3 regions of the Sporosarcina sp. FSL K6-5500 genome follow, and region 2 is predicted to be linked to each of the others. Evidence: riboswitches for the same ligand, from Rfam matches in the RefSeq annotation. Region 2 holds a riboswitch; each other region holds the start of a gene.
The links. A riboswitch is a leader RNA that binds a small molecule or an ion and turns the genes downstream of it on or off. The one in region 2 is predicted to bind preQ1.

Region 1 (9,971 bases), 2.0 Mb from region 2:
CGTGTCACGGTCTAATTTCTTAATGACTGCGACAATCAGTTTCACTGTATTTTCATAATCGTCGCGGTGCAGGATTCCTGCATGCGAGTGAATATAACGTGTTGGAATACAGATTGCAAGTGATGGTACGCCATTGCCTGACAGATGAATTGAACCTGCATCTGTTCCTCCGCCTGGAATCGTTTCAAACTGATAAGGAATGCTATTCTCTTCAGCTGTGTCAACAACAAGTTCACGCAACCCTTTATGCGATACCATTGAAGCATCGAATAATAGAATTTGTGGACCATCGCCCATTTTACCAGTAGCTTCTTTGGACGTAACACCTGGCGTGTCGCCAGCGATTCCTACATCAACTGCAAATCCGATGTCCGGCTGAATTTTCGTTGCCGCTGTGCGCGCACCACGAAGACCTATTTCTTCTTGTGCAGCCCCCACTCCGAAAACGATATTTGGATGTTTTTCATCTTTAAGCGCTTTCATTACGTCAATCGCAATTGCACAGCCGATACGGTTGTCCCACGCTTTTGCAAGAAGGTATTTTTCATTATTCATCACTGTGAATTCGAAATACGGTACAACCATATCTCCAGGTAGAATACCCCACTCCATTGCTTCTTCTTTCGAAGTTGCACCAACGTCAATGAACATATCTTTAATATCGACCGGTTTTTTACGCGCTTCCGGCGATAAGATGTGCGGTGGTTTCGATCCAATAACACCCGTCACTGTATCTCCTTTGCGTGTAACGATTGTCACGCGCTGTGCAAGCATTACTTGTGACCACCAGCCGCCTACTGTTTGAAATGATAGAAAACCTTTATCGTCAATTTTAGAAATCATGAATCCAACTTCATCAAGATGTCCTGCTAACATGATTTTGGGTCCATCTGCTTCGCCTGTTTTCTTTGCGATTAATGAACCAAGACCATCCTGTTCAATATCATCTGCAAATGGCTCTATGTACTTTCTCATAACTTCACGGGGTTCACGTTCGTTACCTGGAATCCCTTTTGCGTCTGTAAGTTCTTTCAGCATCACTAACGTTTCATCTAATTTCGTCAATTCCTTCGACCTCCTAAATAAATCGTACATGAGTAGTATATGCGAAATGGTTGCTATTATCAAAACATTTTGGATTGAGAATCAAAAAGTAAGGAACTTACTATTGAAGAAATGTGAAATTGAACAGTAACAGTTACAGAATATCCCGGACCACATACATTCATGACTGTGCGGTCTATAAAAAATAAACTATTGTACGTAAAAGTACCTGAATGCTTCCAATACGTGGGTCATCGCTTAGAAGGTATTTTCTTGAAACGACTTTCCTTTGTCATTCAAAATGTTAAATATTAATTTCAAATTCTTTCACATATACCGCATTTCCCGTTATCTGTATATCATGACCTTCTTTATTTTTAGAAACACTAACCAGTACACGGCCATCTTTTTCGATTTCATGACCTTGCTCTACCACAAGATTCAACTGTTCTTCAAAATCATTGTCGATGTACGTTGCATAAAAAGCACCCATGACTCCTGAAGCCGTTCCTGTAACAGCGTCTTCAATTGTTCCTGAATAAGGTGAAGAGAAGTGACGAGCATGCATATGGGCATTTGCATCATACGTTTCTAAACAAAATGGATGAATTGATGCTTTAGGCATTTCTTTTAAAATGCTCGGGAATAGTTCAGTATTTGGTTTCATTCTAGTAAAAGCACTAAGCGTCTTGATTGGAACTAACAATGTCCATATCCCTGTACTCCCATAGACAATCGGGAAATCACTATCAATATCGTCTTTTTCAAGTCCGATTGATTGAGCCACTTCTTCGGATGACCCTTTAAATTCTTTAAACTGTGGTGAAGTCTGCTTCATTGTTATGCGAAATTCATCATCCGGCAGCAAATCTATACGTATCGGCAAAATCCCTGCTCTTGTTTCAATTGTGAAGTCATCTTTTTCAGTTAATAGTCCACTAGATTTCAAAGCGAATATCGTAGCCATCGTTGCATGCCCGCATAAATCCATTTCATGTCCTGGCGTAAAATAACGGATTCCAAGGTCTGCCAAGGCTGATTTAACTGGAAAAGCGGTTTCATTAAAACCTACTTTGGCAGCGATTTCTTGCATCTCCCTATCTGTTAGATTATCTCCATTTAACACGACTCCTGCAGGATTTCCTATATTCGGTTCTGTGCTAAATGCATCGTAATGATAAACCGTAACTGTCTTCATGCTTCATTCCCCCACCAACTATATTTTTAACTAAATGAGCTATACCTCAGAAAGTTGCAGAGGACAATATTCCCCTTAGTTAGTTGCATCTATTTATTTCAAATTTAAAACTGAACACTAAACCCTTTAAATGTATGAAGACCTGTTCCAAATCTGACAAGGTCATTATCCCTAAGAACCCTAACCGCATTTTTCACTTCTTTCAATACATCCGCATGAAGACCAATCGTATTATGTCCTCCGAAAATCTTAGTGACATGAGGAATTTTCGATATTTTTTCTAATGACTCTACCAAATCGATTGGATTAGTTGTAGGAAAAAATGCATAGATTGGGGTCCTATCATATAGCAAATCTCCCGTAAATAAGTATCCGTTTTTAGTATCCAAAATAGATACATGACCTGGCGAATGACCAGGTGTATGGTAAACAGTCAATAGTCGATTACCAATATTAATTTCATCTCCATCATACAACAAACCTGTTGGGATTCCTTGAAAAGGTTTATATGTCTCTGGATTGAAAGTTGCTGGCTTAGGAATTGTAATATCACGGCTTACATCTTTTCTTATTTGCTCAATAGATAGCTTTTGAATACCATTGATTAGCCAATCTTCTTCATCTTTATGCACATACAGATGCTCAAATTCACCATGGCTTCCAATATGATCCCAATGAACATGCGTTGTTAGCACAATAATCGGAAGATTCGTCAGTTGATCTGTAATTCTTTTTATGCTATCGATTCCAAGTCCTGTGTCAATAAGTACCGCTTGATTTTCACCAATTAATAAGTAGGAATGCACCTGTTCCCAGTGTCCATACTCACTAATTACAAAAGTAGTATCATCTATTGCTTGAACCGTGAACCAAGAATCTTTAATCGCAACCAATTTTTAGTCCCCCTTTTCTTACCTATACAGTCGGCACTTAACAAATAGAATGTTCTTCCAACATCGCTTTGTCGCTTGGTAATGGCCTAACGCAATAACTTGTCGCTCCTTCGCTAGATTTATTCTCTATACTGGTGAGGTATGCCATCTAGTTAATTCTAAATAAGTAGTGCCGAATATATACATAACAAATAATTCTCCATTTTATCGAAAATACCTTTATTCGATACCTATCACCACGCACTCCATATCCTCTATGTAGAGAGGGAATTAAGGAGTTATGATAATCACAGAAATGGAAGGATACGCAAAAAACCGTACCAACACTGTCATCGACAAGGGGGTGGCACGGTTTCTATTAATTTATTTATATTTGTTGAACAAATGAATACCTATATAAACTGAGCAAAGGCGCCTTAAAAGGCATAGCCGTAGCGAATTCAATGGAGTCCTTTATTTCAATAAATATTTCCAACTACAATTACAGCAATTCTTTCCGTAAATCTGCAGCACTTTTTGGAGAAAGCAATCCAGGCGCAATGTCGAAGACTGTTTTCGCACCCGTCTCACCGTTTTGATGCAACCTATAAGCTGCGCGTGCGTACGCAACAAGCACGCTTGATGTGAATTCAGGGTTGCTGTCGAGTTTCAAGGAATACTCCATCACTTGTGCGCTGTCTTCTCCTGTCTTACCGCTGCGAATCACGAAACCGCCGTGTGGCATCGCAGAGTGATCCTGTTTCAATTCTTCTTCAGTAATAAAAGTCACTGTCGTATCGTAATCTGTAAAGTAGTCAGGCATCGTGACAATCGTTTCTTTCACTTTGTTGCCGTCAATGCCATCTGCTAAGACTACATAACATTCGCGGGTATGCTTCTCACGCGTAGTCAATTCTGGTAATGAACCGCTACGCACTTTGTCAACAGCGTCCGGAACAGGAATTGTATATTGGACAGCACCTTTTACGCCTTCAATTCTTCTAAGCGCATCGGAATGTCCCTGACTCAATCCTTTGCCCCAGAACGTGTAAGTCGCACCTTCTGATAAGACCGCTTCGCCATAAAGACGATTAATGGAGAACAAACCTGGATCCCAGCCGACTGAAATGATGGCAATCTTACCGTTAGGTTTAGCCGATGCATCTACCGCTTCAAAGTAACCCGGAATTTTCGCATGTGTATCAAAGCTATCCACCGTGTTGAATAAAGCTGATAGTGCCGGGCCTTGCTCTGGTAAATCATTTTTCGATCCGCCGCAAAGGATGAGTACATCGATTGCATCAGTAAATTTATGGATGTCATCCATCATATGTACGGATACATTGCCATTCAGTAATTTCACATCTTCCGGATTTCTCCTTGTAAACACACCAACCAGTTCCATATCTTTATTCTGATTGATTGCAGACTCAACACCGCGTCCTAAATTTCCGTAACCTGCAATTCCGACTCTAATTGTCATCGTCGTATTTCCCCTTTCAATCTGTTGCATTCAATTTCAGCAATTTATAGTATAAGTTTATCTCTTTATTGGTCATTTTTCTATATAACTCGTCCGCTTTCGTAAAAAAAACTTCATCAATGGCAACGAACCCATAGCCACCGCCATTTTGTCTTAGCACAGGAAGGCCCTCGTATTTTAAGGGATAGCCGCCTTCCTCGCGAATAAACCCTTTTAACGACTTCATATATTTCATAATTTCACTATGCAATTTTTCATTACCATGCATCGGTTCCGATGATGTAAAGATAAGCGTCGTCGTCTCTCCGTATGAACCCGTTCCGATTGAATCTGCCACGTTTTCTGCAATCCATCCTGTAAACCGACCTTTGACACCTAGACGACTAATTTTATCAAAAGCTGAACTTAGAATTTTAATTTTCATCAAAGACAAGTCTGATTCCTCTTCCTTCAGCTTCTCATTATCAAAATGCATGACCCATCCTCCAGTCGTCATTTCTCGATCTGATACGCTTTCTAGCCCGACAAAAGGTCCGAATTTCCTGGGTTCATCACTATACAGCTCTGCGAAAGTGTTTTGCATATCTTCTTGGACCACTTCGGGCATGTTCACAAGCAGTTACTTTTCTATTGTGAACACTTCATTCACAATCTGCCCAAAATAGAATGGTATCTCTTTTTGAACACTGATTAATGCTGCAGCCAATCGGGAGCTCTCGTCTTCAAGACGGAGATTCAGCAAAAATGGAATTGTTTCCACCTGACCGTTACGCTTCCAAATAATTGCTTCCATCATTATCCTATCAACAGAAGATTGCACATGTTTCACAGCAATACCCGCTTTGATGATTTCCTCCACATCGAAATAATCCGTTAGAATGAACAATTCGATAGAAGTATCTGCTTTAAGATGCGGGATTAATGACACTCCTGCAGCAAATGATTTGTGAACGCCCCTATATTCAAGTTGTTTCAAATCGGGAGAGGGCATGTTTACTAAATCCCTCGCAAAAAACGGTTCGGAATAATGTTCCAAGTCTAGTTGAACGAAAATATATCGCTTTTCAATTTCATTTACAATTTCGCTATCATCTTGTTTTTTAAATAAGTTTGTAAAAAAGCCCACTCACCGTTTCCCCCTTTACCCATTCATATATTTCATTAATCTTATCGTTATCTTTCATTAATTGCTAAAGAATATGTTTTGTTCACAATCTCTCCTTTTCCCCTTAGGTCCAAATAATGCTAAAGTATAGGGTAGGATGTTATCTATTAATTGAAAAGAGGCTTCATTATGCGTGGTTTTGTTTACCTCATCGTTTTCTTCTCGTTTTTTGATTTATTTTCGCAACTGCCTGTCATGAGCCCATTTGCATTATCTCTTGGTGCTACACCATTTTTAGTTGGACTTGCAGTTGGTATGTATTCATTTTCAAATACTATCGGGAATGTCATTTCCGGTTTCATGACTGACAAAAGAGGACCTTTTTTCATACTCGTACTTGGACTATTTGCTTCGGCACTCTCTCTCTTCCTCTACGCGTTTGTTGATGGACCAATGTCATTGCTCGGTGTCCGCTTTGTCCATGGTTTTATGGAAGGGCTAATTGTACCAGCTGCGTTCACTTTCCTGGCAAATCGTGCAGAAGAATCTAAACGAGGTAAAAGTGTTGCAATTTCAGGTGCATTCGTTGGATTGGCAGCGATTATCGGTCCAGCTTATGGTGGTATTGTGGCAGCTAAAACAAGTACACCTTTTATTATGGCGGTCAACGGCGGCATCATGATGCTACTGGCAATACTTGCATTCTTTGTTCTCCGATCGTTTACATATGTACGAAAACAGCCTTCAAAAGGAGCTGACAGTTTCCGTGTCAGATATCTTTTCCAACATCCGGGGATGGTCAGAGCATTCGCGGGAGCATTCTTCTTAATGTTCTCACAAGGTGTACTTGCCCTTGTGTTGCCGCTAAAAGTTGAATCACTTGGATTTGATACCAAAACAACGGGGTTGTTACTAAGCACATTTGGCGTCGTCGCTATTCTCATCTTCTTATTGCCCATCAATCGAGTTTTTGACCGTGTACGGCCAGTTGTGACACTTGCATTCGGAATAACACTTATGGGATTAAGTATGCTGTTCCTGAGTCAAGTTGAGGAATTGAATTACTTATATATTGCAATGTGTATTTATGGGGCTGGATTCGCTTTCCTCTTCCCATCCATCAACTCGCTGCTAATCGATTCTTCATCTCCTGAATTTCGCGGGAAAGCATATGGTTACTTTTACGCGTTCTTCTCGATTGGTGTCGTTGCAGGTTCAAGCTTGATTGGATTCTTGGACTTGGAGTACCGAGGCGCTTTCATGCTGACAGGATTCATCCTCCTCGCTGTCGCTTTATATGCCTTGATTGGCTTGAAGAAAAAAGGATCTATTGACAAATCATCGCACGTCCTATAATGTCAGATACGAAATGAATACCCTGTTCGGGAGAGGTTCATAGCGACCCTCTATAAAAAACTATGGATGACGGAATTTACGCCATGTGCATTCGATATGGCCGTTTTCCCGGCGCCTATGGACCTCCCTGACAAAATATACGGGAGGTTTTTTTAATTGGCTGGAAGAGATGAAGCAACATTGACCGACTTAACTTTGCTCGGCAATCAAAACACGAAATACGTGTACGAGTACAACCCCGATGTTTTAGAGGCTGTCGACAATATGCATGTGGATCGCGATTACTTTGTTAAATTCAACTGTCCGGAGTTTACATCACTTTGTCCGATGACAGGGCAACCCGATTTCGCGACGATGTATATCAGTTTTGTGCCGGATAAAAAACTTGTGGAGAGTAAAGCACTCAAATTATATCTATTCAGTTTCCGAAATCATGGCGACTTTCATGAAGACTGCGTCAATATTATTATGAATGACATAATCAAACTAATTGAACCGCGTTATATCGAAGTATGGGGGAAATTTACGCCGCGTGGCGGCTTGTCAATCGATCCTTATTGCAACTATGGCAAACCCGAAACAAAATATGAACAAATGGCGGAACACCGGATGATGAATCACGATATGTATCCGGAAAAAGTTGATAATAGATAATTTGATAAACAAAAAAATACCCGGACTGTTCATTGTCCGGGTATTTTTTATGCGTTTTGCATTTGAAAAGTCTTGATTTCTTCCATGAATGCTTCCCCGTATCTTTCCAATTTCGCAAGACCAACACCATTTACTTCGAGGAAATCATCGTTAGTCACAGGCATTCTGGCCGCCATATCACGCAACGTTTTATCTGAAAAGACGACGAACGGCGGTACACCCGCTTCTTGAGCCAGTTTCATACGTAGTGCACGAAGCTGGTCGAATAGTGGATCATCATTCGCAACTTGCATTGTAATAACAGTCACTTTTCGATTGACAGTCACTTTGCCTGTCAGCACATCTTTCCCTTGTTCACTGACGTAAATGGTTGGAAACTGCCCATTCTCCACGCCAAGATAACTTTCTGAAATGATGAACTCGATGAAATCAGATATATCTTTTGCGCTACGCCCTTTCATTAAACCGTATGTCGTTAATTTATCGAAACCGAATTCAATCACCTTCTTGTTCCGAGATCCTGTTAATACTTGTGCAATCATCGCCTTGCCAAACCGTTGTCCCATTCGAATGACACATGACAATACTTTTTGAACGTCTTCAGTCACATCCGTACTTTCACGTGTGTCGGTACAATTTGCACAGCGACCGCAGTCCTTCACATCTGTCTCTCCGAAATACAAAATAATGAATTTCTGAAGGCATGTTTCTGTATGGCAATAGTCAATCATTGACTGCAATTTTTCAAGCTCTGCCGGAATTCTGCTTGGGTCTTGTGATTGATCAATCAAGAAACGCTGGGTTTGTACATCCTGTGATGAAAATAGCACAGTACAAGCACTGTCAAGCCCATCACGTCCTGCACGCCCTGCCTCCTGATAATAGCTCTCCATATTTTTCGGCATCTGGTAATGAATAACATAGCGGATATTGGATTTATCAATTCCCATGCCGAATGCATTTGTCGCAACCATGACTGACGCCTCATCATTCAAAAAACGGTCTTGTCCAGACTGACGTTCAATATCTCCAAGTCCAGCATGATATTTCGCAACAGACACTCCACTTTTTTGAAGAATGTCGTGCACATGATCAACCGCTTTTCGTGTAGCAGCGTAAATAATGCCCGCTTCTCCTTCATTTTTACGGACGTATTCTTTTACAAATTTTTCACGGTCTTGCCCTTTGACGACCGAAAAAGTGAGGTTTGCCCGCTCAAATCCTGTCATAACCGTATTATTTTCACTAATTCCAAGCTGACGGCAAATATCTTCCCGGACAGCTGGTGTGGCAGTAGCTGTTAGTGCAAGGAGAACCGGCTTTTTATCAAATAGAGAAACAATACTGCTTATATTGCGGTAACTTGGACGAAAATCGTGACCCCATTGCGAAATACAATGTGCTTCGTCAATAGCGACCATCGGAATTGTCATCCGCCGCAACTGATTTTTGAAAGACGGTGAGTCAAGACGTTCAGGGGCGACGTAAAGAAGCTGATACTCGCCCAACACGGCTCTCTCCATTGTTTCAAAGTATTCCTCTGATGAAAGTGAACTATTGATGTACGCTGCGGGAATCCCTACTTGGTGGAGTGCATCGACTTGGTCTTTCATCAGTGAAATAAGTGGTGAAATAACAAGAACGGTGCCATCCATCACGAGTGCGGGCACTTGGTAACAGACAGACTTCCCGCCCCCCGTTGGCATAACGCAAAGTGTATCCTGATAACTCATAACGCCCCGGATAACTTGCTCCTGACCTGTCCTAAAAGAAGGATACCCAAAATATGTTGTCAATATCGATAAAGCTTTTTCGATTTGGACCATCTCCTAACTATATATCAAAGAAAAAAGCACCGGTTAATGGCGCTTAAAGTAGTATTAGTTTTCAAAAAGCATGCGTTCTTCATCGCGGCTATGTATTTCATTGACGACGATTAATGCATGAAACCTATGAAGTACAGCAGGACTCAGATTTTCATCCTCACGCAGTTGTTCAATATCCTTCACGATAATCCGTAGCAAATCATGGTCTCGTGTCAATTGAACAACAGTTTCCTTCAGATCAGGATTCCGTTCGGCAACTTCTCCGTAAAACCCTTGTTCTTCGGCATCCGCGTGACTGATAACACGTGTCTTCCAGTATTCAATTAAATCATCAGCCGCCTGGTTCGCCAACGCAAGATCACCCTGTTGAAGAAATTCCATCATACCCTCTGTCTTACTAACTGCCCCTGAAAGTCCGCCTTCATGAATTGCG
Region 2 (9,971 bases):
CGCGTCCGATTCAAAGTTCTTCCGAATGTCGTCAATTTTCGCATCGCGCTCTTCTATCAATGTCGCTTTCAGCTTTTCACTTTTCACCGCTTCCGCATCGGTGATTCGTTGCGTATATTGCACTTCAATATTACCAATCTGCTCAGAAAGAGTACCATAGTAATTACGATGCTCTTCGATTTCGGATTTAGTAACTGTAATCCGTTTTTTCTCCGCTTCTATATCAATCGGATTCAAAACAGCTTGAGTAAGATTTCCATAAAAGTTATTCATTTCCCATTGAAAATCATTCGACTCTACATAGCTCTTACCAATATAACGTAAGTTGCCACCTGTCACTGAAAGCAATGCCGTTAAAAATAATACCGCTAATGAAGTCCACACAACAATTTGTATACCATATTTCTTTTTCACCATCATACACTCCCTTTCATCAGCCGTGTGAGATAAGCGATGGCCCGACTAGAACGTTCCACACCATTGCCTACCAAGTCAATGATATAGGAGAAACAGTAACCAATACTCAGTGCCGCTATAACAATTGCAAGAATCGACCAGAAAGTAGTATAATCATTTTTCGATTTTGTAACCAATGCCCCATACCACCTTTACATACCTTGGATTTTTCGGATCTGCTTCGATTTTCTCACGAATTTTACGAATATGAACTGCGACAATATTTTCAGCATTGTACGCCGCCTCGTTCCAAACCCGTTCATAGATTTCACTGATAGAAAACACACGTCCTGCATTCTTCATCAGTAATTCTGTGATTTTGTATTCGATAGGAGTCAGCTTTACTACATCACCATCGACGGTTATTTCCTTCGCCTCTTCATCAAGAACAAGTCCGTCGATTTCTACTTTTTTCTGACCGTCATATGTACCAAATTGAATATATCGACGTAATTGAGACTTCACACGTGCCATCAATTCCATTGGATGGAACGGTTTGGTCACATAGTCATCGGCTCCCACAGACAAACCGTGAATTTTATCTGAATCCTCCGCTTTTGCACTTAACATGATAATCGGGATATTGCGCACTTCCCGAATTTTGAATGTCGCCGTAATACCATCCATATTCGGCATCATAATGTCGAGAATGAGAAGATGGACGTCGTTCGACTCCAATAACTCGATCGCCTCTTTGCCATCCGCCGCCTTTAGTACGTCGTATCCTTCATTTTTTAAATAAATTTCAATCCCGTCACGGATATCCTGATCGTCATCCGCTACCAACACCGTGAACTTCGCCATCTTCCGCACCTCGCTTTTCTTAACTCTATGATACCAATTGTACCCGCCAAATCTTAACATTTACCAATTGTAATTATGAAGAAAGTCTTAAGATGTGTTTTTAGCTTAACTTTCTTTACCAGAAAAAATATGATTGTTAAACTTTCATATTTGAATGAATGCCAATATCGCCTAAGTAACGTAGAGGATATATTATCCATTTGATATACTAGATGGAAGGGGGCGAGTTCATGAAAGAACGATTTTTCTGGGTGGCGCTAAGTTTAATCGGCATAAGCTGGATGTTGAATTCCATTTATGCTTACTCAAAGCAACTCGATGAGCCCATATTCTTGGACCACTATATCGATGCGGAGTATCAGGATGATTTTTATATGACATTTTATTATTTAACGAACAAAAATAACTCATCAGTTGTCTCATCTGTTTCTACCGGCGAACTAATCGGTTATCCAGAAGACTCTTATTTTTTCGATGAACAAGTTCAAAACAACCAGGTATTCAATCACCATGTTTTACGTAGTACCAACGTGAGGTTTAACTTTGACCCAACCACTCATACAGAAAATTATTCTTTTACAGAAATAGATGTCTCATTTTCTGATGGAAATAGGATAACTGTTCCTATTGGTATCGTGACGATTCGACCGCGTGTAATTGAAGAATCCCCTCTCGAACAAGTAAGTTCAAGTGGGGATGGCTATCATTATCGGGCTCTAGAACCACTGACAATCGAAATGATTAAAAGCTCATTTCAAGACGTTTTGCAGGATAATTTCTTTATTAAAATAAATTCGTCCTCCACTCCTTCACTACCTGAACGAACCTATGAAAAGTTTCTTGACCAAGAATGGAGCAGGTTACCCGGACTAGATTTGCAAAATATACAATTCCCACTGAACTTAAAGAAAAGTAAAAGAATAAGTGTCTACAGCCGGTTCGCCGCAGACTTTAAAGCTGTGTTAGATGTGAACATCTATATTTCGGGAACAACCGAGTCAGGTAAGCCTTTTTCTACAGTAGGCGGTCTTATTGTGCGTCCTTATTTGGAACAAAAAGATGTCAATGCAATTATCAAGGAGAAAACAAAGGGGGATACCAATGGATAAAGCATTAAGGTATATGTTCTGGGGGTATCTTTTCATTTTTTTCCGGGTCCATATTGGTTTTGATTGGCTAGCTGACCCTGTCGGATATTATTTGATTTACTCCGGATGCTTCATGCTTATCGATAAATATCCTCATGCAAAAAAAGCAGGAATCGTAGCTGGACTAGGCATAGTCATTTCTTTCCCGGCAATTTTCGTTAATCTTTCTGCGCATTATCTCGGTATTTGGGAAGTCTATTCACTTGCTTTACTCGTCCTAAAACTGATTGTCGCCTATTTTCTTTTCGCTGTTCTAAAAAGTATTGTCAATGACTATGCTAATCAAGCATTGATAAACCAGACGAAAAGTGTCTATACATTTTATATAGCTATCCACTTATCCGTGCTTATGCTCATGTCATTTTCCATGAATATAGCTGAGGACCAATGGATCACACTTACATTCATGCTGACAATGGGCGCCTTAGTTATGGATATCATGTTTCTTCTACTACTTGCAGCCATTCGGCAAGCACAACCGCGACAGACAGCTCACGACTATTCGGTATGAAAACAGTGGAAATTGGGAGGGATAAGATGTTTAAAAACCAATCAGGTCAAGTAAGGGCTGGCTGGCTTATTTTACTAACTTTTATAGCCATGCTAATTGTTCAACAGTTATTCTCACTTCCAGGGATTCTTTTATTGATGTTCACTGAAGCACCTTTTAGTGAGGGATTTAGTTATCTCGATATGCAAACTGCTTTCGATTCACACCCTTGGATTTTCCTTTTAATGCAAGGCGGTGGTACAGTCGGTGGAATAGTGATTACTTTTTTACTATGGCGTTTTATAAATAAAGGTTCCATGAAAGAGCTCGGCTTTAGAGGTTCGTTGAAAGACTTATGGTTTGGACTGTTTCTTGGTGCATTATCGATTATCTTTATTTTTATTGTATTGATGGCGACCGGCAATGTGACACTCCTTAATTCATTGTCAAACCCTCACTTCTCAATATTTATGATTACTTTTCTAGTTCTATTTATTCTTGTCGGAATCTTTGAAGAGATGTTCTTTAGAGGATATGTCATGTCCACCATGGCAAGTAGGGGAAATAAAAAGTGGGTTATCTACGTAGCATCCGCTTTAATTTTCAGCATCGCCCATGGTGCAAATCCAAATGTAAGTCTTTTAGGATTAATGAATATTGCACTGGTCGGGCTTTTATTTGCTTATATGTTTGACGCCACAAAAAGTTTGTGGCTACCGATTGGTTATCATATTACATGGAACTACTTCCAAGGGAATGTTTTTGGATTTGCGGTAAGCGGTACTGCACCAAATGGCATCTATAGTGTTGAACTAGTCGAGGGGCATGATTGGCTGACTGGTGGTGCATTCGGTCTAGAAGGTGGAATCCTAGCAACGATGCTAATCTTGGTCGGTTTTATCGCTACAAAGCTTTATTCCAAATCGAAAAACAAAAAAAATACAGGAAGCCTTTAAAGCTTCCTGTATTTTGAATTTCAAAAACAAACAAGACTATTCAAACTTTCACTTTCCTACCACTCAACGTCAACACAAGAATTCCACCAAGCAACATCGCAATACCCATCCACGACGTTCCAGTCAGTCGCTCACCTACAACAATCACACTCAATATAGCAGCAGTAAGTGGTTCAGCAAGTGACAGCGTGACTGCTGACGATGAAGGTATCCGTTTCAACCCGGCTGAAAACAGGATATATGCCACACTGGTTGTGACGATCCCAAGATACAACACAACAGAAATTCCACGCCCCGTCATAAGCCCTTCCGTTTCAAATAAAAACAAGAATGGCATGAGCATTATCGCACTCATCGAAAAGATAACCGCAACAGCAGGCACAGGATCTACCTTGTCTAGTACGTCTTTATTGACGAGTGTATAAAAGGCAAACAACAATCCAGCTCCAAGCGACATCGCGATTCCCACTGGATTGACAACAATCCCATCTCTATTTAAAAAGAGCAGTGCACAGCCTATAATTGCAAGTGCTGTCGCCATGATCCACACCCGGGTCGGACGGCGTTTCAATAGTAACCATTCAATGATTCCAGAAAAAACTGGAGCACTTCCGATTGTGACGACCGTGCCTATAGCAACCCCCGTTAGTCTTACAGAAGAAAAAAATAAATATTGAAAAATAGCCATTGAAATAGCTGCGTACAAGGTAGATTTCCACGGCCAATTTCGAAAATCGATTTTACGCATAATGAGCAAAATAACTAGTAACGAAAAACCCCCTATAGCAAGCCTCGATGCCCCAACTGCCAAAGGATGAATCGTTTGCGGCATGAATGTTTGGGCTGTGCCAGTCGTCCCCCAAAGTATCGCACCTACCAGCACGACCAGATATGAAATACGTTGTGACAAAGTGATTCCCCCTTACTCTCTCTACAGTAGAAGATACCACATAAATCAAATTTTCCAATACCTTAATTCTACTTAATTGAATCCACAGTTGATTATACGAACCTAGCTAAACTGGTGAGATACAACATCTATCTTCATAACTTTTGCTTCACCTGTTCTTTAAACCTCTCCGAATCATCTACTCGAATAGCTACTTGATCATAGAATTTCTTTACCCCCATCAACAGTGTCGCTTCTACTGGATATTTCAACTTTAATAGGACACTCGGGTACACTTTCTCAAAATCACGTGCAATAAAATCGATCGTATTCTTCGAAAATTTTTGTTCCAATACATCAGGGTCTTCTATTATTTCCTCAATATCTTCCCATCGGATTTCCATACGCTTCATCAAACCTAGAGAAACATACATACTTTCATGCTCTATCTGTAAAGGATTGAAACGTAGTGCTTGAATATCACCTAAAAATAACAGGACTGAGTAGATGTTTATCACTAGCAGAATTAGCGATAAAATCAATGATTTATCGTGCAACCACCAGTGAATACCGATTGTTTCAATCACAATTGCATGGATCATCATCACTTGAAAGGCGATTAAACTTGATTTTTTGTAGAGTGTGAACGTATTGTCTTTTTCTTGCGGTTTCTTTTTCCAAATACAAAAAGCATAATAAAACATGAGCATTTCCGAACAAATCACTTGAATAATCGGATGCTTTCTTACCTTTTCGTCCACTGCATGAGAGAAAGAAAATAAAAGTGGTAAAGGGCTTTTCTTCACCGTTCGAATGATTTCGGGTAAATATTTAAAAAGAGTTACTAACAACAGAACTTCAAGTAAAACGAGTGCACCTTCTATTGCAAAACCTGCTAACGTAATCGTCTTAAAAGGAGCTAAATACTCCATCGGAATCATAAAGCGTGCAACCATAAGGCCCCCAGCCATCAACACAATCAGATACTTCCAACTCATTTTACGTTGCCAAGCTAAAAATAAAACGGGTGCCACAATGGTCAAATCAAGGATGGAACCTAGCACGACACCATTCGTTTTTGTAGGCAACAGGTTAAGCCCAAAGGAAGAGCGATATAAAGCAAAATTAGAAGCCAAAACAAGTAATAATAAGATTAGCCATACAATATGGATTGATTCCCTTTTATATACCATGTTATCCACCTCCCTTTTTTTGAGTTATAATATTTTCCAACTTTTGAAATATACGATGTAACTCCTGAATATCCTTCATTCCTAACTTTTCCTACTACTTTTCGTTAATCGTTTGCTCAATTTATGTACGTTTTTCGAAATAGGCTATCCTTAATTGATCGAGTTTTATTTGCAATTCCCTACGGTTTTCTTTATTCATTTTTCTCAGGTCTGTTAATAATTAACTTACAGTATTTGACTTAAATTGCAACCTTGTCGTTAGCTCGCTTGTTTTGCAGATGCCTTATTATCAATCACATCTTGGTATTCGGAATCTGATTGCAATTCATCTCTTCTACGTTTAATAATCTCTTTCATATTGTTAGATAACCTAGAATCCATTACAACACCTTCTTTCGTTCCGATTAACAGTTAATTAGTATTAACCATAAATACAACTTAACAAAATGTCAATAATTGTTATTAATATAAGCTAAAAATCTGTATACAAAAAAGCCCGAAATGCATGTAGCATCCCGGGCATGAAATTTCTTATATAAAACGCACAACTTCATCTAAAGGCAAGCGGGAAGACCCGTATGCCGGGGCAGCGGCCTTTCCTAAGGCAATCAGTACAATTGGGAATTGATCACTAGGAAGGTCGAATCTCTCAGCAAATTTCACTTTATCAAAGCCACCTATTGTTGAAGTATCATAGCCTTTTTCTTTGGCAATCAACATCAATTGCATAGAAACAAGCCCCGCATCAAAAGAAGCGATATTCATTCTTGCCTCTCTTGGAATAGTTGGATAGACCGCATTCGTACTGGCAATCGTACGATCTTTAATCGACTCATCCATATGACCTTCTGCAACATTTTGCGTATAGATTTGCTCCACTTTTTTATACGCATCGATATTACCTAAGACAGCGATAACGGCAGATGAATCCCCCACCTGGACTTGATTGTTAGCGATTACTTGCAGTTCTTTCTTCACCTCGGGGTCTTGGATAACTATAAAACTCCAAGATTGCAGGTTACTAGATGAAGGAGCTATTGTTGCCAGCTTCAGCATTTCTGCAATTTCCTCTTTTGCGATTGTAGCGTTCGGATCGAACACCCTTACCGATTTTCTGTCCTTCATTACACTATATAAATGTGAGTTCAATGTTGTAGTCATTGTATTGCCTCCCTTTCTAAAACTTACTAATAGTAAGTACCTGCATTCAACTTACCATTAGTAAGTTTGTTATGTCAACCCTAACGATACATGTTAAGATAGATGAAAGATAAAGCAGAATGGAGGTTCGACTAGTGAATCAACCGAAAAATTGTGGGAATTCATCACATGTCTGCAACAACTTTCACGATACAATTGAATTTATTGGTAAGAGATGGATGGGGGTAATTATTTATACACTAATGTCCGGACCCAAGCGTTTTCATGAAATCACTGAAGGTATTCCAGGGATATCAGATCGACTTTTAACAGAACGGTTGAATGAATTAATCAAAGAAGGCCTCGTTACAAAAAAACAACTTGAGCCTTCTTCTACTATAGTTGGATATGAGCTAACGGACAGCGGGATGGAATTAAAAGAAGTTATTACTGCCATACGGAACTGGATGGCAAAGCGAACAAACCTTTAGATCCGAAAGGTTAGAAAATTCATTAAACTCCCAAAGAAGAGCTATTTCCCCTAGAGGTTGATAGCTCTTTTCCCTCGCCTTGATTAACCACATTCATCATTCCTACACTTTTCTCGATCATTTATACCGAGCTGTTCCATGGCCCAACGAGACTCTGACATCGATATTTATCCTATCCAAATTCTTACTTCTTCATTTTTCACATGTATTGACATGTACGAATCAAAAACACTATGATACACTGGATTGCAGGCTTTTTAACACGTGGTTCGTCAACCATCCCACGCTAAAAAAACTAGGAGGAAATGAATAATGAAAATAAAAACAATGGCCATTAGCGGGATTATCGCCGCTTTATATGTAGCTGTTTCCCTATTAATAGCACCATTAGCATACTCAGCCATCCAATTTAGAATCCCTGAGATGTTCAACCATCTTGTCGTGTTCAATAAAAAGCTCATATTTGGAATTGTGCTTGGTGTATTTGTGACAAACTTATTTTCCCCACTTGGTATGTATGACTTATTTTTTGGGGTAAGCCAATCAATCCTAGCCCTTTCAATTACGATTTTCTCTGCTAAATTCATATCTGGAATATTCAAGCGAATGGTCTTCAACACGCTTGTTTTCACCTTTACAATGTTCATCATTGCTTTCGAGTTGAATCTAGCATTAGAACTGCCTTTCCTACTTACCTGGTTAACAGTCGCAATAGGTGAATTCGTCGTTATGGCTATCGGGATTCCGATTATGATGATTTTAAATAAACGTTTGAAATTCGAAAAACTTATTTAACATAACCCATCCCCTCCATTTCACTGTTAGCGATTGAAATAGAGGGATTTTTTAAGGAGATGGATCGATGTACATAACAATCCAAGAAACCGCTGAACATCTAGGTATGCCTGTCGAACAAGTAGAAAAGTACGTGCGGGAAGGTCGCATCCGTTCCGTCCATGATGGTGAAAAATTCCTTATTAACAAAGATCAGTTTGGACTCTATTTAGAACAGCTCGAAATGTTAAAACACCAAATCGATGAATGGCGGAACGAACCTATTCCACCCGATCGTGACATTAAAGATGAAGATTGAAAAACCGGTTGAAAATCTACGGATTTTCAGCCGGTTTTGTTTTATTTAAGATAGGGTATCGTTCCGTTAAAGGTATGGAAATCGCTATAAGAGAAAATACTAAATACATCGATTGGTTGCTTTCAATATGCTTTGCTAGTATAGTAAGAAGCTGTTTCCAAATTACCAGCTCCACGAGGGGGAATTATGAAGAAAATTTCAAATGTCTTTTACATCACAATTGGTCTGATTATTTTGACCGTCGGATATGGCGCGTTTGCACCTGAAAGTTTTGAGGCTGTTACAACGAATGTCCGAAACTTTGTTGCGTCGTCTTTCGGTTGGTACTATATGCTGCTCATGTCATTTATGTTAGCGCTCAGTTTCTTTTTCATCGTCAGTCCATACGGAAAAATCCGGCTTGGAAAAGATACGGACCGTCCGCAGTTTTCAACAGTTACATGGGTTGCCATGCTGTTTTCCGCCGGGATGGGTATCGGCCTAGTCTTTTATGGTGCCGCTGAACCATTATCACACTTTGCAATCAGTCCTGCTTCGGAAGATCCAAATACGGATGCTGCTTTCAAAGAAGCCTTACGTCAATCTTTCTTTCACTGGGGGATTCACATATGGGCCATGTACGGAGTCATTGCGCTATCTTTAGCCTTCTTCCAGTTCCGCAAAGGGGAACCGGGATTAATTTCAGCAACATTGAAGCCGATATTCGGTGAAAAAATGGTTGGACCATGGGGTACTCTCGTCGATGTACTCGCCGTTTTCGCAACAGCATTCGGCGTTGCTACATCACTCGGCTTCGGCGCTGTTCAAATTAATGCAGGCCTAAACTACTTATTTGGTGTTGAGATCAATATCTTTTCACAATTTGTCATCATCGCAATCGTCACGGTCCTGTTCGTTGCATCTGCATGGTCAGGATTAAGTAAGGGCATAAAATATTTATCGAATACAAATTTAGTCCTTGCTCTTGCACTGCTTGGATTTATCGTCGTTCTTGGACCGACATTACTCATTTTCAATATGTTCACTGATTCATTTGGCGGCTACTTTTCAAACCTTGTCCAAATGAGTTTCGGTACAGCACCATTGGACTCTACCGACCGGAAATGGCTTGACGACTGGACAATATTCTACTGGGCATGGTGGATTTCATGGGCACCGTTTGTCAGTATGTTCATTGCCCGTGTTTCAAAAGGCCGTACAATCAGGGAGTTCATGATTGGCGTACTTGCTGCACCTACTTTGCTGGTTACATTCTGGTTCTCAGCGTTTGGAACGACAGCGATTGATATCCAGAAAAAAGGGCTTGTCGAC
Region 3 (9,971 bases), 2.3 Mb from region 2:
CGTACCGTATGCTGTTTTATCTTGAACGATAAAGATTTTCTTTGCTTTTAAAGTGTTAACTGCATAATCAGCCCCTGCTGGACCTTGAGAATCATCTCGAGCAACAATACGATTCACTGTTTTTAATCCTCTATCTGTAACTTCAGTTGCTGAGTTGGCTGGTGAAACCATTGGAATACTGTATTTTTCATATACTTCTGAAGATGGGATAGCAACACCTGAGTTGAAGTGACCGACAACTGCGAATATAGATTTATCTGCACCTATTAATTGAGCATTGGCCACCCCTTTTTTGGGATCGGCTTGGTCATCGAAAGGGACGAGTTGCAACTCAAATCCTAATTCTTTAAACTTTTCCTTTTGGTCGTCTAATGCAAGCTGTGCACCTAGCTTAATTACTTCTCCAATTGCGGCACTACCTCCTGATAGTGGTGTCTGAGTAGCGACTTTAATAATCGGTAAATCTTTTCCCCTAGTCGTTTTGGGCTTTGAACCACAGCCCACTAACATACCTACCACCAAAACTCCCGCTAACAATAAAGCTAAAGATTTTTTGACCTTCATGTTGACCCCCCATTCTTCTTAATTGAAGTACAAGCCTTTGTATATGTATATTGATTAGAAACAAGAATTAGGACAGATTATTCATTTTTATTTTCAGGAATTTAGTTCCAGTTAAGCACAATAATGAGAAATCCACAAAAGAATGTTTGTTTTGTGCCATATTCAATAAAAAAACCTCTCCCCAGTTCAACCAGTGAACCGAGAGAAGTCTATGATTTAAGCTGCCTACGGCAAATGTTAACTAAAGTTGGATGCAAGTCCAAGATATCCCGTTATTTTTACGGACGCGTAATGAATCTGTAATCAAATTGCTGTTGTACTTGCATATTCAGTTCTCTACTATTAAACGTATAGGCATTGACCAGTCAATGATTAATAGAAAAGGTGGCTGAAATACATAATGAGAAAAATTGCATGTTCACTACTTTTAGCAGGCACTTTAGTATTCGGAATGGCAAATAGCGATGTAGAAGCGAGCACGCATACAGTTAAAAATGGGGAGTCACTATGGAACATTTCAAAATCAAGCAAGGTATCCATATCCAATCTAAAAAAATGGAATAACTTAACGTCAGATTCACTCTATCCAAATCAAATCTTACAAACATCAGCTAAGAAAACCAATTCAGCGTCTAACGGCATTTCAGCAAAAAAGGGAACCTTTAAGACAAAATCCAATGTCAATGTGCGTTCCGCTGCTGGTACAACAAATAAGGTTGTTGCTAAGGTAAAAAAAGGGACGACGTTAACTGTTTCACAGCAAAAAAAGTTGGGGAACGATGTTTGGTTTCACGTAAAAGTTAACAAAACATCCGGATGGATACTTAGTTCTCTTTTAACAAGTGCAAACAAATCAACTTCCAAATCATCCACTGCTTCTCAAAACGTTGTTGATCAGGCAATGAAGCTAAGGTTTATACCCTACCTATTTGGCGGGACGACAAAAAACGGCTTTGACTGTAGTGGTTTCGTACAATATGCTTTCAAACAATCAGGGAAAAAAATCTCACGCACCACGCTTAGCCAATTTGCGCAATCGAAGAAAGTAACCTCGCCCAAACCAGGTGATTTGGTCTTTTTCAAAAATACATATCGTAAAGGCATTTCACACGTCGGCATTTACATTGGCAATAATAAGTTCGTGCATGCTGGGGGCAAGCAGTCGCAAGTAACAAGCTTAAGTAACAGCTACTGGAAATCAAAATTTGATAGTTTTAAACGGCTGTAAAAAGAAACCCTGACTCGTAAAACCAATGGAATCCGTTATGAATGCGATTATTCTAACAGCCGTATTATCTGCAGGTAACTCTGGCATGTATACGTCCACTCGCGTTCTTTGGGACTTGGCGCACGAAATAAAAGAGCTTCCAAATCGTACAAAATGGTTCCTGCTTGGTCCATTATTGGTGCTATTTCTATGTATTTTCATTATTTTAGATCAAAACTTTCAAGCTTTCATGGGTAGCGGAATTGATTGGAATAGCGTAGTCATTCCCTACGTCGGTTTACTATTGTTCTTAATCGTTTGGCTAGTCTATAAAGTAGAACACAAATCAAAATTGATTCCATTGAAAGACTGTGATTTTGAAAACAAATACCCATAAGTAAAACAGCTGAAAGAAAAGGAAATCCTTTTCTTTCAGCTGTTTTTTCCTTTTTTTAAAGAACCCCAACTTTCAGCTTGCCATTGTCTCAATGTCTCCTGTTATTTTGCGTTTCATTTCTGGAATTTGAGATTGATTTCAACGATTTCAGCACGGCTACCGATTCTAAGAGGGGGGCCCCATGTACCAAAACCAGAAGTTACGATTGAGTGAAGCTGACCTTTCATTATGTGGCCATAATGATTTTCAAAAATCCATCGAGTAATTAGATTAGCTGGAAATAGTTGACCTCTATGCGTATGTCCCGATAACAGTAAATCGATGCCACTGTCACTTGCCTCGTCAAATTCAACGGGCTGGTGGTCCATCATAATCATTGGTTTGTTTTGGTCTAAGTCGGCAACTAATGCAGTTGTTGTAATCCTACTCTTTGCCGCCAGATCTTTTCGACCAATGATGTAAAAGTCATCGGAAACGAGTGCTGTTTCGTCTGCTAGTACATGGATGCCGATTTTATCCATTTCGATAACTAATTGATCAACATCATTGCCATAATAATCATGATTCCCAGGTACTGCGTAAACGCCAAGTGGTGCATGAAGTTTCCCTAATATTTTCCCCATCTCTTTATCCAGGTATGGAGCAATGTAGTCATCGATAATATCACCAGGAATTAAGATTAGATCGGGGCGTAATACCTCAATTTCGGCAACTAAACGTTCCAAATGCTTTTCACCGACAATGCTTCCGAGATGAAGATCGGATACAACGACAAGTTTTAACTCTTTTTCTGTAGCTGGTTTATCAATAGCTACCTCATACGTTGTGACAACGGGACTCCAAGCATTGTACGAACCGTAGATAAGCACAACAACAAAGAATAATATCGTCCCTAATCCGATTTGAAAAATCCATTTCTTTTTCAATAAGCAGATCGCGAGATTGATCAAAGGTAATAATAGTAAACTATAGCCAAAAATCACGAGCCAAAATCCGCCGATGAATTGGATAGGTACCCATGACCAAAACCGTCCGATGAAAAAGGACAAACTAAGTAAGATCATGAGCATTATATAGGTTTTCTTGAAGGCAGCAAATTGCGTTGTTTTCAGCCATACCCAGCCATTGTATCCGATATAAAAACATAACAGTAAATAGATCACTAAGACGAGCAAAATTAATAAAATAGTTGTAAATGACATCTGTTGTTTCCCTCACTTTATCACATCAATTACCGAACAAAGTTAGAGAGTAATGGTAACCGTAAAAATTGTTCCCTTCCCCTTCTCGCTTTGTATAGTTTTTTTAGCCATGAAGATCAATGATTATTTTTGCGATAGATAAACCTAGTCCGCCACGGTATTCACCTAAAAAAAGTACCTAAGTAACATCCAAAGATGCAACCAGGGTACTTTACTTTTAACTATTCTATCGTATTATTGTTCGCCGCTCAATTTAACAAGAATCTTCGCTTGCGTTTTGTCATTCGTTAACGCATCAAAACCTTTTTCAACAAGCTCTTCAAGCTCAATACGGCTCGTAATAATTTCTTTAGGGTTAATTTCGCCAGAATCCATCATATCAATTGTTTTCTGGAATACTGCAGGCTCATAAGCTAGTGTTGATGTAATTTTAATACCTGAAGCCGTTAAATCCATTGGTGAGAAGGAAACTGGTTTCGGGAATATAGATACAATAACAACCGTCCCCCTCGTTTTTGTGATTTTAATTGCCTGGTTCAACGTAATTTCTACGCCAGCTACCTCGAACGAGACATCAAAGCCTTCAGGTTCAATCTCTTTTCCAACTTCCAAAGGATTCACTTTACCTGAGTTGAACACATGTGTAGCTCCTACTGCCAACGCCTTTTCCAAGCGCTCTTCAGACAAGTCAAATACAACAATTTTGTTAGCACCCTGTGCTTTTGCAGCAATGATTGTCAATAATCCAATCGGGCCAGCACCAAATACAGCAACCGTTTGACCAGCTTGCAATCCGCCTTCTTTCACGGCCTGTACAGTAACTGCCATCGGTTCTACAAGTGCGCCTTCTTCAAGAGATAAACCTTTCGGAAGTGCATAAACGTTTTTCTCAGATACGACTGCAAAGTCTGCAAATCCACCGTCAGAACCTAGTCCAACAAACGTGAAGCCATCATATATATCATACTCAGACGATTTAGTGCCATATGTAATCAACGGATTGATAACGACACGATCTCCTGCTTTAAAGCGTGTCACATCAGAACCAACTTCCTCAACAATACCTGAAAACTCATGCCCTAACGTTAGTGGCGCTTCCTGGTTTGTCAATGGATCCGGACCATTTCCTGGAATTAATACTGGGCCTTCATGGTATTCATGCAAGTCACTGCCGCAAATACCAGTCCATGCCACTCGTACTTTTACATCATTTGCAAGAACTTCTTTCACTTCACGCTCTTCAACACGAATATCATTGGCTTTATACCATACTGCTGCTCTCATTGATAATTCATCTCCTTAAGTTGTTTGCATAGTTATCATACACCTGAATCAATTTCATAATGCGTACTTTTAAAAAATCATAAAGAAACAGAATTTGAAATGATTTCTTAAAAAAACGAATGAAATAGACGATTATGCTGTTGCGGATAGTTGAAGCTGTGTAAGACGATCAACTGCAAGTTTACTGGCATTGTATGCAATATGAACCAAGTCGAAATGAACTTTGGCTTTGACTCCGGTACAATGATAAATCTGATCTAGCAGAAAAAAGCCTTTTAGATAAGCATTTACACGTTCAACGGAACTTCGTTCCTTATAAATTTCATCCCATTTCATTGACCCACGTGCTGGTGCTGTGTAACGTCTTAGATCGCCAGAAATTTTCTTTTTATAGATTTTCTGACATAAACTGTCGTTAGCTAATGGGCAGTCCTTACATTCGTTTGGCCGTGTGTATTTCAACGTTTTGTACTTCGCATCGAAGCTATCATAACGATAGGAATGTTCCCGCACGCATGTGGGTGCGAAATGCTCATCAAAGCCTATTGGCTCGGGCTCGTTCTTCTTATTATAAGCAATGATAGATTGCGCTCCATTACGATAAATCTGTTCATAAATTGGTTGGTAGTCGTAACCAGCATCCATTGTCACATGTTTTATTTTCAATAACGGAAGGCGTTCTTTAGTACCTTTTAATAATGGGATTGCAGCTTTTCCATCGTTAAGATTACCAGAGGAAAACAGAGATTGAAGAATGTATTGGCTCTTCGTCCCAACTGCCAGATGACATTTGAATCCGTACCAAAATACGTTTTTCCCTTCACTGTTCTTCTTTATTCCCCACTTTGGTTGTGTGGGAACTGAGGAACGAAGTTCCTTAAGCGGTATATCAAGTTGGTATTCAATTTTCTTTTCGTAAACCGGAAGATTCGCTTCTATTTCGGCTTTATCAATTAGCCATTGTTCACGTTCCTCTTTCTTTTTACGCCCTCGTTTTTGGGGTTCTTTTTCAACCTTATCTGATTTATATGGAGCACGATCACGTGCTTCTACATGCGTTGCATCAATGGCTATCGTTTCATCTGAGACGAAACCTTCTGATATAGCCTGAAGAAGTAGGCTTTCTTGAACAATTTCTAACGCATCAGAATCGCTAATCAATGTGATCATACGTGAATAAGAAGCTTCGGATGGGATTTCATCTGATACCAAGAATCCACAATCAACTTTAAATCGTAAGTCTGTAGAGAGACGTTTTACTAAGTCTTTAATAAAAGGAATACGCTCGGTGATTCGGATGATCAATGAATAGATCATTGCAGAGTAATTAAGCGATTGTTTAGGTCCGAATCTAGACTTTTTCATTACTACGTCAAGGATCGGATGAATCTCAATACCGGATAAAATTGAATTAAATCGATGGGTAGGTTCCAAATCAAATAAAACTTTCATGTCAAACAGGCTTTCTTGTCGTATAATAGGCATAGAGCATTTCTCCAGTCTGTTAATGTGTGTGTCAGAACTCTCATTATACAGGATTTGGGGAGGTGCTCTATTTTCTTGCCGTTTTATACTTAGAGCCGCAAGGGCTCAGAGATATGAAATTGATTCACCTAATTAAACAATTCATTAAACGATAGACTTATAATACGCGGATTGTATTATAAGAATTGTGTGCGCAACTGTTTCCAAACCCCTCTTCTAATCCCTTCCATCACCTATTTATGTTATCATTAACGTTGTTCAAAAAAAGAGGTTCGAAAACTCCCTCTCTAAAAAACTAAGGAGATGTTTTATAGTGAAAAATGAAAAAGCGGTTGTCGTCTTTAGCGGCGGCCAAGATAGTACGACATGCCTGTTTTGGGCATTGAAAAATTTCCGTGAAGTTGCTACGGTGACGTTTGACTATGGTCAGCGCCATTCGGAGGAAATCGAGTGTGCTAGAAAAATTGCAGATGAGCTTGGGGTATCGTTTAAAGTACTGGATATGAATTTGATCAACCAACTGTCAGCAAATGCCTTGACGCGAGATGATATCGAAGTGAATGAAGTAGAAGGTGAATTGCCGTCGACTTTCGTTCCAGGCAGGAATCATTTATTCCTGTCATTTGCCGCGGTCTATGCAGATGCGATTGGTGCTCGGCACTTAATTACGGGTGTCAGTGAAACGGATTTTAGCGGTTATCCTGATTGCCGTGACAATTTTATAAAATCGTTGAATGTGACACTGAATTTAGCTATGGACGGGCGGTTTGTCATCCATACGCCTTTGATGTGGCTCGATAAGTCCGAAGTTTGGGCTTTGTCTGACGAACTTGGTGCGTTCGACTTTGTGCAGAACAAGACACTTACTTGCTACAACGGAGTTCCGAGTACAGGCTGCGGGAAATGTCCTGCCTGTGTGTTACGGAATGACGGTCTCGCTACCTATTTATCTAAAAAGTCTGTAGGTGTCTCTGAATGATGCAGCAATTTTATCCGCAAGTTCAGCATTCATATCGTTTTGAATTAAACAAAGACATGCATTTTTCTGCGGCACATTTCATTCCAAGCGAAGATGCTGGAAAATGCCAAGTAATGCACGGTCATACGTATTACTTAAACATAACAATTGGAGGAAATGAACTGGATTCAATCGGTTTCCTGATTGATTTCAAGGAACTCAAAAACCTCATTCATGATAAATACGATCATTCTGTGTTGAATGATCATCCTGAATTTAAGAACAATTTCCCGACGACCGAGAAATTGGCAGAACAGGTTTGCAAATCAATCCAGGAAGTTCTTCTAACTAGAAACAACAAGCCTGTCTGCCTTCAAGTCATAGTCCGAGAAACGCCGACTAGCTATGTCATCTATCGTCCTGAACAGGAGGTAGTCCTATGAAGATTCCTGTTATGGAAGTATTCGGTCCGACTATTCAAGGCGAAGGAATGGTCATGGGGTTAAAGACGATGTTTGTTCGAACAGCTGGATGTGATTATTCTTGTTCTTGGTGCGATTCCAGTTTTACTTGGGACGGTTCGGGAAAAAGCACTTCGAAACAGCCGGCAGAAATCATAGATGAACTTAAAGCAATAGGCGGACAGTCATTTTCACATGTCACAATTTCAGGTGGGAACCCTGCCCTTCATAAAGGAATTGGGGAACTTGTCGATTTGTGCCACGAACAAGGTTGGAAGGTCGCAGTTGAAACGCAAGCTTCTTTTTGGCAGGATTGGTTATTGAAAATTGATGACATCACGCTTTCCCCAAAACCACCAAGTTCAGGGATGGTGACGGATTTCAGTAAACTGGATACGTTCATGGAGAAACTGATTGAAACGACTGCTACTTTGAAAGTCGTCATTTTCGATGAAAAGGATTTCAAGTTTGCGGAAGAGGTCCATCTGCGATATCCGGCGTTTCCTTTCTTTCTACAGACAGGAAATGACGATACGACGACAACTGACGATGCACTTCTCGTTTCGACATTGTTACAACGATATGAGTGGTTAATTGATTTAACAGTCCACTCCCCTATAATGAATGATGCCAAAGTGTTGCCACAATTGCATACTCTGCTATGGGGGAATAAACGCGGCGTCTGATAAGACTTATTCATTTCTCTGTGATCAGTATTGCATCTCTATTTTTGACATATAAAGATGATTTAATAAAGAACCAAGCGTCGGAATTGTTCTAATCCGACACTTGGTTCTTTTACTTGTGAAATTCACTATAAATCGATGAAGGCAGTTTTCTAAATTGATCGGTTTGTAAAGGCAATAAAAATAATAAAAGGTCCTCTTTTGTTCCCTTCCAATCTTCCATTCTCCCCATTGAAATCACTTCAACTATTACTTTTACAACAGATTGAGCCGACACGTTGTCATTTTCCACATCTAAATTTCCTCACTATTAGCCACAATATTAACGAAAAGATCCCAACATTAAAATGGTTACCAAATTTGCGATATGTTAAAATTCTATGATAAAATAAAATCATTCAAAGAAGAAACTATAAGAGCATGCTCTTATAATCAAATATTTGAAGTGAAAGTAGACCGTTAACACGTATAATCATTACCAATAAAGTTAATCTTCAATCAGAGGGGGGTTCTTCATCCCCCACTGATTGTTTAAAGAACTTAGGCTAAGTGCGCCACGTCCTGTGGCAAAGCCTAAGTAACCAACAGGGAGGAATGAACTGCAATTCCTCCTCGTTGGCCCTAACCATTCGGGCTTTTACGGGCATTTGATCCCCCACTTATTCTTCTTGTGTCCTTTAAGACTTGAAGTGGGGGTCTTACTGCCCGTTAATGCGGGATAAAACGTACTCGTTCTGAAAATTAGATAGTTTAAGGGGTCGTTTGAAGATGATAACGGAGAATAAAGAACAAACTATATTTGATCACGCTGGAAATAAAATAAAAACAGACAGAGAAATTGATATAATCACTAGATTCGAAGAGCCATTGATAGTAATTTTAGGTAATGTTTTAAGTAACGAAGAATGTGATGAACTAATCAAATTGTCAAAGGACAAAATGCAACGTTCAAAAATTGGGAAGACTCGTGAAATAGATGAACTGAGAACAAGTAGTAGTATGTTTTTTCAAGAAAGTGAAAGTGAAAACGAAACTGTTGCTAGAGTCGAAAAGAGAATTGCGACTATCATGAATATTCCTATTGAACACGGAGAGGGAATTCAAATCCTTAAGTATACTCCTGGTCAAGAGTATAAAGCTCATTATGATTTTTTTTCATCAACAAGTAAAGTAGCAAACAATAATAGAATTAGTACGCTCATTATGTACTTAAATGATGTAGAACAAGGCGGAGAAACTTTTTTCCCTAAACTGAATCTCTCAGTAACCCCACACAAGGGTATGGCAGTTTATTTCGAGTATTTCTATAGTGATGATGATTTAAACAAGTTAACTTTACATGGTGGAGCACCAGTTATAGCCGGAGAAAAGTGGGTCGCAACGCAATGGATGAGAAAACAAAAATTAAGATAAAAAGCGCTCAATATGAGTGCTTTTTATTTTGTTAAATTCCATCAAAATTGTAAAAAAAGCAGGAATGATAATAGAAAAAAGAAAGGAGTAGATAAGGGACATTGTACTTAATTTACGAAAAACGGAAACTGTTGCATCTCAATAATTGCGGGTATACTTAGCATGGTGTATTTGTGTTTGGCGCCGGGATTTTTCTAATTGGTCAAATGTTTAATCTGGGTGAAGGTGTTTATACAGATTTCTTCATGTGGGGCCTCGGTATTTTACCACTCGCCTATCACTTGAAAGACAAACTCATTTTTGCGTCTGCTAGC

Region 1: it holds a riboswitch for preQ1, as region 2 does, so the genes downstream of both, queF (preQ(1) synthase) here and MKX62_RS06265 (QueT transporter family protein) in region 2, are expected to answer to the same signal.
Region 3: it holds a riboswitch for preQ1, as region 2 does, so the genes downstream of both, queC (7-cyano-7-deazaguanine synthase QueC) here and MKX62_RS06265 (QueT transporter family protein) in region 2, are expected to answer to the same signal.

What each region holds. Positions count from the first base shown of each region.
Region 1 covers NZ_JBBOTP010000001.1:3,319,595-3,329,565, reverse strand. Annotated here, with positions in the region: gene MKX62_RS15945 (M42 family metallopeptidase) at 1-1,065, opposite strand, end outside; gene MKX62_RS15940 (PhzF family phenazine biosynthesis protein) at 1,349-2,242, opposite strand; gene MKX62_RS15935 (MBL fold metallo-hydrolase) at 2,347-3,135, opposite strand; gene MKX62_RS15930 (diaminopimelate dehydrogenase) at 3,617-4,597, opposite strand; gene MKX62_RS15925 (hypothetical protein) at 4,614-5,180, opposite strand; gene MKX62_RS15920 (hypothetical protein) at 5,217-5,723, opposite strand; gene MKX62_RS15915 (MFS transporter) at 5,892-7,058, shown strand; PreQ1 riboswitch class I at 7,085-7,128, shown strand; gene queF (preQ(1) synthase) at 7,215-7,712, shown strand; gene recQ (DNA helicase RecQ) at 7,760-9,538, opposite strand; gene MKX62_RS15900 (hemerythrin domain-containing protein) at 9,593-9,971, opposite strand, start outside.
Region 2 covers NZ_JBBOTP010000001.1:1,368,478-1,378,448, forward strand. Annotated here, with positions in the region: gene MKX62_RS06210 (sensor histidine kinase) at 1-414, opposite strand, end outside; gene MKX62_RS06215 (hypothetical protein) at 417-593, opposite strand; gene MKX62_RS06220 (response regulator transcription factor) at 571-1,260, opposite strand; gene MKX62_RS06225 (hypothetical protein) at 1,491-2,369, shown strand; gene MKX62_RS06230 (hypothetical protein) at 2,362-2,919, shown strand; gene MKX62_RS06235 (CPBP family intramembrane glutamic endopeptidase) at 2,946-3,854, shown strand; gene MKX62_RS06240 (DMT family transporter) at 3,895-4,764, opposite strand; gene MKX62_RS06245 (beta-carotene 15,15'-monooxygenase) at 4,899-5,936, opposite strand; gene MKX62_RS06250 (hypothetical protein) at 6,195-6,317, opposite strand; gene MKX62_RS06255 (nitroreductase family protein) at 6,468-7,097, opposite strand; gene MKX62_RS06260 (winged helix-turn-helix transcriptional regulator) at 7,232-7,567, shown strand; PreQ1 riboswitch class I at 7,826-7,872, shown strand; gene MKX62_RS06265 (QueT transporter family protein) at 7,880-8,362, shown strand; gene MKX62_RS06270 (excisionase family DNA-binding protein) at 8,430-8,660, shown strand; gene MKX62_RS06275 (BCCT family transporter) at 8,847-9,971, shown strand, end outside.
Region 3 covers NZ_JBBOTP010000001.1:3,692,776-3,702,746, reverse strand. Annotated here, with positions in the region: gene MKX62_RS17705 (branched-chain amino acid ABC transporter substrate-binding protein) at 1-564, opposite strand, end outside; gene MKX62_RS17700 (C40 family peptidase) at 965-1,792, shown strand; partial or broken gene MKX62_RS17695 (hypothetical protein) at 1,824-2,168, shown strand; gene MKX62_RS17690 (metallophosphoesterase) at 2,282-3,370, opposite strand; gene MKX62_RS17685 (2,3-butanediol dehydrogenase) at 3,605-4,654, opposite strand; gene MKX62_RS17680 (IS1182 family transposase) at 4,787-6,139, opposite strand; PreQ1 riboswitch class I at 6,401-6,444, shown strand; gene queC (7-cyano-7-deazaguanine synthase QueC) at 6,450-7,118, shown strand; gene queD (6-carboxytetrahydropterin synthase QueD) at 7,115-7,540, shown strand; gene queE (7-carboxy-7-deazaguanine synthase QueE) at 7,537-8,244, shown strand; gene MKX62_RS17660 (hypothetical protein) at 8,357-8,536, opposite strand; gene MKX62_RS17655 (2OG-Fe(II) oxygenase) at 9,013-9,657, shown strand; gene MKX62_RS17650 (DUF2157 domain-containing protein) at 9,831-9,971, shown strand, end outside.